Regions from separate parts of the Roseburia sp. AF20-18LB genome, predicted to be linked through region 2. Evidence: predicted binding sites of a transcription regulator. Region 2 holds the regulator's gene; the other holds the start of a gene.
What was found. The regulator Rex, encoded in region 2, represses fermentation and respiration genes when NADH is low (regulators of the CRP and FNR family bind a similar motif). The targets are predictions, from matches to a motif close to ATTGTTAANTANTTAACAAT.
Positions count from the first base shown of each region.

Region 1 (5,747 bases), on a different contig from region 2:
TAAGCGGTAAAGCTCGTCCTCTTCTGTTGTAATACCCGGCACCAGCACATGGCGGATCCACATTGCTTTGCCATGGTCTGATAAATAAGCTGCCATTTCCAAAATATTCTGATTCGTCTGTCCGGTGAGTTTCCGGTGTGCCGCATCATCCATATGCTTAATGTCTAACATAAAGAGGTCTGTATATTTCATCAGCTCATCAAATTTACTTTTAAATGGTTCTTCCAAGGAAAATGGATTGCCAGAGGTATCGAGACAGGTATTTACCCCTTTTTCTTTTGCCAGCCGGAACAGTTCTGTCACGAAATCTATCTGTAAAAGAGCCTCTCCACCGCTTACGGTGATTCCGCCCTTTTCTTTCCAATAAGTTTTGTAGCGAAGTGCCTTTTTTAACACTTCTTCCGGTGTCATCAGCTCTCCGCCATCTTTCGCCCAGGTATCCGGGTTATGGCAGTACTGACATCTCATGTTACAGCCTTTTAAAAATACAATATATCTTACACCCGGCCCGTCTGCCGAGCCAAAGCTTTCTACGGAATGGATGCGTCCTTTTATTTCACTCATATTGCCTCCTATACACCAAAATACTTACGGCTGCTTAACAACCTACGATAAAAATGTGCAGGCTTTTTTCATTAAGCCTGCACATTCTGCTTTACCTGAATCGCGGAAAAATCGTATGTTCCCCGCAGTTCGGTTACTGTCTTAAATTACATACGCTCATGACAGGTACGGGCAATAACATCAAGCTGCTGCTCTTTTGTCAGGTCGATGAACTTAACTGCATAGCCGGATACACGGATTGTGAAGTTTGCATACTCTTCTTTCTCCGGATGCTCCATTGCATCAATAAGCTTTTCTTTGCCAAATACATTAACATTCAGATGATGAGCACCCTGGTCAAAGTATCCGTCCATTACATTTACAAGATTATCGATTCTTTCCTGCTCGTTGTTTCCAAGTGCGCCAGGATTGATGGTCTGTGTATTGGAAATACCATCCAATGCCCACTCATATGGAAGCTTGGTCAGAGAGTTTAAGGAAGCTAAAAGTCCGTTCTGCTCTGCACCGTAAGATGGGTTAGCTCCCGGTGAAAGCGGTTCGCCGGCTTTACGTCCATCCGGCATAGCTCCGGTTGCTTTACCATATACTACGTTAGAAGTAATGGTAAGGATAGAAGTTGTAGGCTCAGAATCACGATAAGTATGATGTTTCTTTAATTTATCCATGAAAGTCTTAAGCAGCCATACTCCGATTTCATCGGCACGGTCATCATCATTTCCGTATTTCGGGAAGTCTCCTTCGATTTCGAAGTCTTTTGCAAGTCCGTTCTCATCACGTACGACTTTTACTTTTGCATATTTGATTGCAGAAAGAGAATCGATAACATGTGAAAATCCTGCAATACCGGTTGCAAAGGTTCTCTTTAAGTCGGTATCCATCAGAGAAAGCTCTGCTGCTTCATAGTAATATTTATCATGCATATACTGAATCAGGTTCAGTGTATTTACATAGATGTCTACTAACCAGTCCATCATCTTGTCATATTTTGTCATTACTTCATCATAGTCAAGATATTCAGCTGTAATTGGTGCGTAGTTTGGTCCTACCTGCTCGCCTGATTTCTCATCAACACCACCGTTGATTGCGTAAAGCAGACATTTTGCAAGGTTTGCACGAGCGCCGAAGAACTGCATCTCTTTACCTGTCTGTGTAGCAGATACACAGCAGCAGATTGCGTAATCATCGCCCCATACCGGTTTCATTGCATCATCGTTCTCATACTGGATTGAGCTTGTTTCAATCGAGATACGTGCTGCATAATCACGGAAGGTCTGTGGCAGTCTGGATGAATAGAATACAGTAAGATTTGGTTCCGGTGCCGGTCCCATATTCTCTAAAGTATGAAGGAAACGGAAGTCTGTCCTGGTTACCATGGAACGTCCGTCTACACCTGTTCCTGCTACATCAAGGGTTGCCCATACAGGGTCACCGGAGAATAACTGGTTATAAGAAGGAATACGTGCGAATTTAACCATACGAAGTTTCATTGTGAAATGGTCAATCAGCTCCTGAGCCTGCTGCTCGGTAAGAATTCCCTTATCCATATCTCTCTTAATATAAATATCAAGGAAAGTAGAAACACGTCCTACTGACATTGCTGCACCGTTCTGTGTCTTGATTGCTGCAAGGTATCCGAAGTATAACCACTGAACAGCCTCTTTTGCATTGGTTGCAGGTCTTGAAATATCATATCCGTAAATCTCAGCCAGTTTCTTCATGTCTTCCAGACATTTAATCTGCTCTGCAATTTCTTCTCTTAAACGGATGACATCATCTGTCATCTGTCCGCATCCGCAGTTGGCTTTGTCCTTCTTCTTCTCAGCGATTAAGTAATCCAGTCCGTATAATGCTACACGACGGTAATCACCTACAATACGTCCACGACCGTAGGTATCCGGAAGACCTGTTAAAATCTTAGCATGACGAACCTTCATCATTTCCGGTGTATAAGCATCAAATACTGCTGTATTGTGTGTCTTATGATACTTGGTGAAAATTTCTTTTAATTTATCATTTACTTCATAACCGTAGGTCTCACATGCCTGAACAGCCATCTTGATTCCACCATATGGCATGAAAGCTCTCTTTAATGGTTTGTCAGTCTGAAGACCAACTACCTGCTCTAAATCTTTTAAGCTTTCATCGATATATCCCGGACCATAAGCTGTAATTCCGGTTACAACCTCTGTCTCCATATCAAGAACGCCGCCCTTGGCGCGCTCTTCTTTCTGTAATTTCTGAAGTGCATCCCATAGCTTGTTGGTTGCATCTGTCGGCTCAGCTAAAAAGCTCTCATCTCCATCATATGGAGTGTAGTTGTCCTGAATGAACTGACGAACATTGATTTCTTCTTTCCAGAGACGTCCTTCGAATCCATCCCACTCTTTCATTTCAATCATTACGATATCCTCCTAAAAATATACTCAGCATGAACACTGAATGGTTACTAATTAGAATTAGTCTTGTTTAACCTTAGTTAGTATATACTGACTGTCATTTTTTTGTCAATACGTTTTGATGTTCAAAAAATCATACAAAACATCATGTAAATACAAGAAAACGAGCCAGTCCTCCAGGTTCATCGCCCAGACGGTCGGCTCGTTTTCGTTATACTTCATGTGGTTTTTCCACTTATCCGTCAGTCATATAACGGTTTTATCATAGACTATTTCTTTTCTGATTGCAATAGCTTATGAAAACTTTTTATCAACTATTTTTACCATTTTATCTGTTCTTTTCCTACAATACTTTGGAAAGGAAGTCGCAAAGACGCGGATTCTGTGGATTGGCAAAGAATTCTGCCGGTGTATTCTCTTCCTGAATCTGTCCTTCATTGATAAACATGACACGGCTTGCCACTTCTCTTGCAAATCCCATCTCGTGTGTTACTACTACCATGGTCATGCCATCCTGTGCCAGTTCTTTCATAATCTCTAAGACTTCTCCTACCATTTCCGGATCCAGTGCGGAAGTCGGCTCGTCAAATAACATGACATCCGGATTCATTGCCAGTGCTCTTGCAATTGCAATACGCTGTTTCTGTCCACCGGAAAGCATTGCCGGATAGGTATCTGCTTTATCAGACAGTCCGACTCTCATCAAAAGCTCGTCCGCACGCTTAGATGCCTCTTCCTTATTCATAAGTCCGGTCTGAACCGGTGCCAGCATGATATTTCCTTTTACGGTATAATTTGGAAACAGATTGAACTGCTGGAATACCATTCCAATCTTCTGACGCATCTTGTTGATGTCTACGGATTTATCCGTGATATCTGTTCCTTCAAAAGTAATCACACCGGAAGTCGGCTCCTCTAAAAGATTTAAGGAACGTAAGAATGTAGATTTACCACAACCGGATGGTCCGATGATGGCTACTACCTCTCCCTGGGCGATTTCTGTGGAGATACCATTTAATACATTTACATTTCCAAAGGATTTACACAAATCCTTTACTTCAATCAATACCTTCTTATCGCTCATTTGTTCTCAACCTCGTTTCCAGTTTATGTACACCAGCCGTTAAAATCATAACGATTATCAGGTAGATAATTGCAACACCGAACAATGGTAAGAACGGGTCATAGGTCTGGCTACGGATGATATCGCCACCCTTTGTCAAATCCGGGATTGCAATATATCCACTGATGGAAGTCTCTTTCAGTAAGGTAATAAACTCATTTGCCAGTGCCGGAAGTACATTCTTAAATGCCTGTGGCAGAATAATCAGACGCATGGTCTGCGAATAATTCAGTCCGAGGCTTCGTCCAGCTTCAAACTGTCCTTCGTCTACAGACATGATTCCGGAACGTACAATCTCTGCCACATAGGCAGCCGAATTCAAACCAAAAGCGATTACAGCCACTGCAATCTTATTATCGAGTGCAACCAGAATAATATAGTACATAATCAAAAGCTGTACCATCGTAGGGGTTCCACGCCATATGGTAAGATACACTTTACATATAAAATTCAAAACATTTAATCCACCATGTTTATCATGGGTGGAACGGATAATTGCGACTAAAAATCCAACCACAATACCCAGAAGTACTGCAAGCACTGCAATAAGCAGTGTATTGCCAAGACCACGTAACAGATAAAGATATCTGTCTTTCTCTATAAAATCCTGTTGAAAGCTGCTTAAAAAATCGCTCAAGGTCTTTCCTCCTATACCGATTATTTATTTCTTACTACAATAACCTGGCTTGCTGTTGCATAAGTATCTGTAAAGTCAATGTTCTTAAGACGGTCTTCTGTTACAGTCATTCCTGCTGCACCAAAATCTGCTTTACCGGAAGATACTGCTGCGATGATTGCATCAAATTCCATATCTTCAATCTCTAAATCATAACCAAGCTTGTCACAGATTGCTTTTGCGATATCTGCATCGATACCAACTACGTTGTCACCATCATAATATTCGTATGGCTCAAACTGCGCATTGGTTGCCATGGTAAGTTTTCCGTTTGGATATTCTGTTCCCTCCGGAGTCTCATATGGATGCTCTCCTGTTTCATCACCAATATAGTTGCTGATGATAGTATCGATTGTTCCATCTGCTTTTAACTCTTCGATTGCTTTGTTGAATTTGTCTGTTAAATCTGTGTTATCTTTTGCGATACAGATTGCATATTCCTCTGCGTCAAAGGTATCATCTAAAATTTTCAAGTCATCATTCTTCTCAACAAATGCCTCTGCAGGCTGCTTGTCGATGATTACACAATCAATTTTACCGGTCTTTAATGCCTGAATTGCATCAGAACCTTTGTTGTAACGCTCTACGGTGCTTCCTTCGTCCTCATATGCTGTTGCATCGGCATCTCCGGTTGTTCCAAGCTGAACACCGATTTTCTTTCCCGGAAGGTCATCCTTGGAATTTACTGTGTTTGCAGCTACAGATGAGCCACATCCTACCATTGCTACTGTCATTGCTGCAGTTAATAAAAGTGCTGCAAATTTCTTCATGTTCTTCATATTTATTCCTCCTCTGATTATAATTATGTGAATTTATATTTCATACAACATCATAAAATATATCAACATAACGCCTAGTATAGCATGATTCCGCCTATTTCACAAGTACCCGGAGAGTATTTATCTGCATTTAAAAATACATTTTTCCATGTATTTTTAAACAGGCAGTACCTCAGTAGTTTGCATATTCGCTTCATAATTGTTATAAT
Region 1 covers NZ_QTWP01000004.1:196,873-202,619, forward strand. Annotated here, with positions in the region: gene pflA (pyruvate formate-lyase-activating protein) at 1-564, opposite strand, end outside; gene pflB (formate C-acetyltransferase) at 711-2,963, opposite strand; ZMP/ZTP riboswitch at 3,141-3,220, opposite strand; gene DWX65_RS09915 (amino acid ABC transporter ATP-binding protein) at 3,304-4,044, opposite strand; gene DWX65_RS09920 (amino acid ABC transporter permease) at 4,034-4,720, opposite strand; gene DWX65_RS09925 (transporter substrate-binding domain-containing protein) at 4,741-5,538, opposite strand.
Region 1: pflB (formate C-acetyltransferase) is a predicted target of Rex. The motif match lies at 3,054-3,073, and genes of this name have one in related genera.

Region 2 (5,747 bases):
CAATAATTCCTGCACTGTTTGAACAGTGTGCATGATGGAAAATAACGCCTTCTTCTTTGCACATTGCAATCATTTTCTGAAACAGTTCAAGCTGCTTATGGGCACCCGTTTTGTCTTTTTCATCTGCCCTTGCAAAGTGGGTAAAAATCCCCTCCATTATTATATGTGGCAGCTTACTGATTTGCGCTATCTCTCCTGCATTTTCTTTTTCCACCTGATAACCAATCCGGCTCATTCCGGTATCCACTGCAATGTGTATTGCCACATCCTGACTTTTCTTTGTTGCAGCTTCTGAAAGTGCAACTGCCATCTCATACGTAAATACGGCAGGTTCTAATTTCTGCTCTACAATAATCTCATATTCATCCGGGAATGCAAAACCGAGTATCAGAATCGGCTTCTTAATTCCATGATTTCTTAAAATTACGCCCTCTTCCACTGTGGCTACACAGAAGCCATGGAGATACGGAAGCGGCTCTAATACACGGGCAAGTTCCGTTGCACCATGTCCATATCCATCTGTTTTAATTACCGCAAACATGCTGGTATCTTTCTTTAAAAGCCGGTGCATTGCCTCCATATTCTCAATGGCCGCATCCAGATTCACGCTGGCATATACCCTGCTATATTTTTTCATTTCATTCACCTCAAATTATTATTATGACAACACTTCGGATAATCCGTTTATAATTTCGCCTGCAGTCAGTCCATGCTTTGAAACTGTTTTGCTCCGTTCATCTGCAGCCGCTGCATGTACATATACCCCAAGCGGTGCCGCCTGCTCTGCAGATAAGCCCTGTGCCATCAGACTTCCGATAATTCCGCTCAGTACATCACCACTTCCTGCAGTAGCCATTCCGCTGTTACCGTTCCGGTTAATAAATGTTTTTCCATAAGGAATTGCCGTTACCGTTCTGCTGTCTTTTAAAACGCAGATTACATTATATTCCCTTGCAAAATCTTCCGCAACCTGTTCAATATTTTCTTTGATATAGGAAATGGCAAGCTGTTTTAACCGGGACATTTCCCCCAGATGTGGCGTTAATACCAGTTCCGTATGCGGGCGAAGAAGCTGTTCGGTCTGCTCTGCTATGATATTTAATGCATCGGCATCTACTACCATTGGTACTGCCGCATTCTTAAGTACCGTCTTTACAATACTGTGTGCCACATCACTTTTGCCAATTCCAGGTCCTAAAATAATAACATCTGCCCAGGACAGGCATTCTATCAGCTGCTGTGTATCAGCCTTTTTTGCAGAATAGGTAGTAAGAATTGCCTCCGGCACTGCTGTCTGTAAGATAATACGGTTTTCTTCCGGTGTATATATTCTCACCAGACCACAGCCACTGCGATAAGCTGCCTTTGCTGCAAGAACCGCCGCACCTGCCATATTCACGCTTCCGGCAACCAGAAGGACTTTTCCAAAGGTTCCCTTGTTCGAATCAGCAGCACGATTATTTAAAAAATTTAAATCTTCCTTTGTGATTGCATAAGCTGCAGGTCTTTTATCTAACCAGCTTTCTTCTCCAATTCCGATATCCTTAACCGTAATATTTCCGCAGTATTCTGCACCAGGAAATAATACCATTCCGGTTTTGCAGTAAGCAAAGGTTACGGTATCATCTGCTTTGAATGCACCACCTAATACAGCTCCATTATCTGCCGAGATACCGGATGGTATGTCCACCGCCAGCCGGTGGGCACTGCTCTGGTTCAGCCGTTCCATCAAGTGCACCAGTTCATCATCTAATTTTCGTGATAATCCTATGCCAAATAACGCATCAATAATCAGGCTGTAGGAATTTGCATCCTCCATTTCATCAATAAATGGTACACCATATGATGTCAAGATTTCATACTGTTCTTTTGCCTGCTTTGAAAAATGTGCTTTATTTCCATAGATATATACTTCAACCGGAATGTGGGATAAGTATAACAATCTTGCAATTGCCATACCATCGCCGCCGTTATTTCCGGTTCCACACACTACCAGCACGCGGTTACATGAAATTTCTTTTTCCTGTATTACTTCTATCGCAGAAAGTGCTGCCCGCTCCATCAGAACCATGGATGGCACTTTAAAATGTTCGATTGTATTGGTATCACATGTTTTCATTTCCCGGGAATTTACAAGATATTCCATAAATTAATTCCTTTCGTCCGCATTTTCCACCGCTTTTTTTCCCTGCAGACGGTCTTCATCTTCCTGCCGCAGATCAAATATATTTAAAATATCCACACCAAAAATATCATGCATATAAGAATAAATCTGCCGGTTGTTGATTTCACGGTTCTGTTTTTTGATGATATTTTTCTTAAGTTCTACCCTTACCTTATCAATCCAGGCCGTAATTTCATCTGCTTCTTTGCTGTTCTGTCTTAGTCTCTCATAGCAGTAACGCATGCTTTCTAACATAAGTTCCTGATTTGCACTGTTTATATTTCGTGGAAGTTCAATTAATTCATCCTCAATTTCTTCCATTTTGACATTGACTTCATCAATCAGTCTCTTGTCTTCATCTAATTTTCTGGAAGAAAGATCCCCCTCATTTTCTTCATGAGTTCCTTCCATGTTGACAACAATGCTTTTCATTAACTGATTCTTTGTCTTTTTCAGCTCTTTCAAATCATTATTAAGCTTTCCCTGCTGTTCTAACAACTGATTTACCTTTTCTTCCAGCCGCTTGATTTCACTGGTTTTTCCGCTTAACGCAAAAAGTCTGTGCCATTTCTGATCCAATACAAGTATTGGTACTTTTCTGCTTTCTAATGCTTCCAGAAATTCCTTGTCATCTTTCATGCAAAAACACCTCTATTCCAGCGTTTCCTTTTCCCTTTTGTTCTTTGTCATATTATAGGATAACTGCATCAGGCTGTCTGATAAATGTACATTTTCTACTACAACATTTTCATCCAATACTTCCAGATCCACATGGGCAAAATTCCAGATTGCATGTACACCAAGGCTTACCAGCTGGTTTGCCACAGCATCTGCCTTTTCTTTCGGCATAGTCAGTGTAGCAATATCTACCTTATGTGTCTTTACAAATTCTTCCAGTTTATCAATCATTTCGATTTTATTGCCACGAATGGATTTTCCGCATAACTCCGGATTCACGTCAAACAATCCTACTATGACGAAGCCGAGTTTTTCAAACTTCACATAATTGGCAAGTGCCTGTCCTAAGTTACCAGCTCCAATAATAATAATATTATGCTGTTCATTTAATCCCATAATCTTTCCGATTTCTTCATACAGAAATTGTACATTGTAACCATATCCCTGCTGTCCAAAACCACCAAAATTATTTAAATCTTGTCTGATCTGCGATGCGGTCACTTTCATTCTTGCACTCAGTTCATTCGATGAAATACGTTCTACCCCTTCATCTAAAAGTTCCCCCAGATATCGGTAATATCTTGGCATTCTACGAATTACTGCCTGTGATATTTCTTTGCTCATTCTGCCAGTTCCTCCTGCTCTCAATACCCTACAATAATTATAGTTTCTTGCCGAAAGGATGTCAATGTGTTACAACTTTAACAATCTTTCTGTAAACTTAATTCTTCCCATTTTGCATAGAGTTCTTCCAGCGCTGCCTCTTCCTGCATCTGCTCCTCATGGATTTTGTTTAATTCATAGGAATTTGATGCTACCCCCGGCTTTGACAGTTCATCATTTAATGCTTCTATCTTTGCCTCTCTCTTAGCAATTTCATCTTCTGTACGCTTTAATTCGTTTTCCAGCTTACGTTTTGCTGCCTGCTGTTTCTTCATTTCTTCCCAGCTTAACTTCTGTTTTCCTCCGCCGGATATCTGCTCTGTTCCATTATTTTCTCCAGTTCCATCGGAAACAATGACATTTCCTTTTGCTGCTGAATTTTCTGCACGTTCCTGTGTAGCTGTGCCAAATGCCGCCAACTCCTGAACTTCCTTTTTCTCCAGATAATAATCATAATTTCCAATATAATTTAAAATTGTTTCATTCTTTAAATCAAGAATTCTGCTGGCAGTTTTATTAATAAAATAACGGTCATGGGATACATAAAGCACCGTTCCGGTATAGGAATTGATGGCTGACTCTAAAATTTCCTTCGACATAATATCAAGGTGGTTGGTCGGCTCGTCTAAAATTAAGAAGTTAGCATTGGATAACATCAGTTTTGCCAGTGAAACACGGCCTCTTTCTCCACCACTGATATCACGAATCCGCTTAAACACATCATCATCCGTAAATAAAAATGCTGCTAACACATTTCGAATCTTCGTTGCCTTCAGATTCGGATAAGCATCTGCAATTTCATCAAATAACGTCTTATCCGGGTCTAAGTTCTGATGCTCCTGATCGTAATATCCGATTTCCACATTGCTTCCAAGCTTTATCTCCCCGGCATCTGCGTCTACAATTCCATTGATTATCTTTAAAATGGTGGTTTTCCCGGTACCGTTATTTCCGATTAAAGCAACTTTTTCCCCTCGCTTAATCTGAAAATCAATGTTTGAAAACAGTTTATGCTCGTAAGATTTTGAAAGACCTTTCACCGAAAGTACATCATTTCCACTGGTAATTTCCGGCTCCAATGTAATATGCATATCTGTTTTTTCATCGATTGGCTTCTCAATACGTTCTATTTTATCCAATGCCTTCTCACGGCTTTCCGCACGCTTAATGGACTTTTCCCGGTTAAAGGATTTTAACTTGGATATTACTTCTTCCTGGTGCTTGATTTCCCGCTGCTGGTTATAATACTGTCGCAAAAGACTTTCCCGCTGTATTTCCTTCTGCCTCGCATATGCGGTATAATTTCCCGGAAATACCGTTGCCGTATGGCGGGATATTTCCACTACCTTCGTAACAATCCGGTCTAAGAAATAACGGTCATGGGCTACGATAATTACGGCTCCTTTATAATTCAAAAGATAGTTTTCCAGCCATGCAATCGATGCCATATCAAGGTGGTTGGTCGGCTCGTCGAGCATGATAATGTCAGGCTTGGTTACCAGAAGTCTGCCTAATGCCACTCTGGTCTTCTGTCCTCCGGATAACTCTGACATTTTCTTTCCGAAATCATTTTCCGAAAAACCAAGTCCCTTTAACACACCGTTTATCTCACTGCGAAAAGTCAGTCCGCCCTCTAATTCAAAGGCATGGCTGAAACGGTTATACTGCTCCATATATTTCTCTAATTCATCTGCGCTTACATGCTGCATGTCTTCTTCCATTTTACGAAGCTTTTCTTCTTTTTCGATTAATGCATCGCAGGCATGAAGCACTTCATTATAAATGGTCTCGTTGCTGTCTTTATCCTGATACTGGGCAAGATAACCGATGGTTTTTCCTTTTGCAACGGTTACCTCGCCACTGTCCGGTGCCAGCTCTCCCACTATAATTTTCAATAACGTAGATTTGCCGGCACCATTGATGCCGACAATTGCTGTTTTCTCATTATCTTCTACATGAAAAGAAACATTCTGTATTATGGTGTCTGTCCCAAAGGATTTACTGATATTCTGACAGGCTAAAATCATGGAAGTCTCCTCACTTTTTCTCTTCGCCCCATAAGTAAAGCATTCTTTACAAGGGGCTTTTTATAGCTGAAAATTCCGGGACGGCACACTATTCTGCCCTCCCGGAGTATAAAATTTATAACATTTTCTCTAATGTAGCACGGATTGCCTTGATAAAGTCTTCACTGTTTAATACAGTCGGATTTTCAATTGTAGTAATCAGTGCAAGGTCTTTG
Region 2 covers NZ_QTWP01000001.1:214,015-219,761, forward strand. Annotated here, with positions in the region: gene alr (alanine racemase) at 1-637, opposite strand, end outside; gene DWX65_RS01095 (NAD(P)H-hydrate dehydratase) at 659-2,146, opposite strand; gene DWX65_RS01100 (hypothetical protein) at 2,150-2,803, opposite strand; gene DWX65_RS01105 (redox-sensing transcriptional repressor Rex) at 2,816-3,466, opposite strand; gene DWX65_RS01110 (ABC-F family ATP-binding cassette domain-containing protein) at 3,544-5,532, opposite strand; gene DWX65_RS01115 (NADP-dependent isocitrate dehydrogenase) at 5,648-5,747, opposite strand, start outside.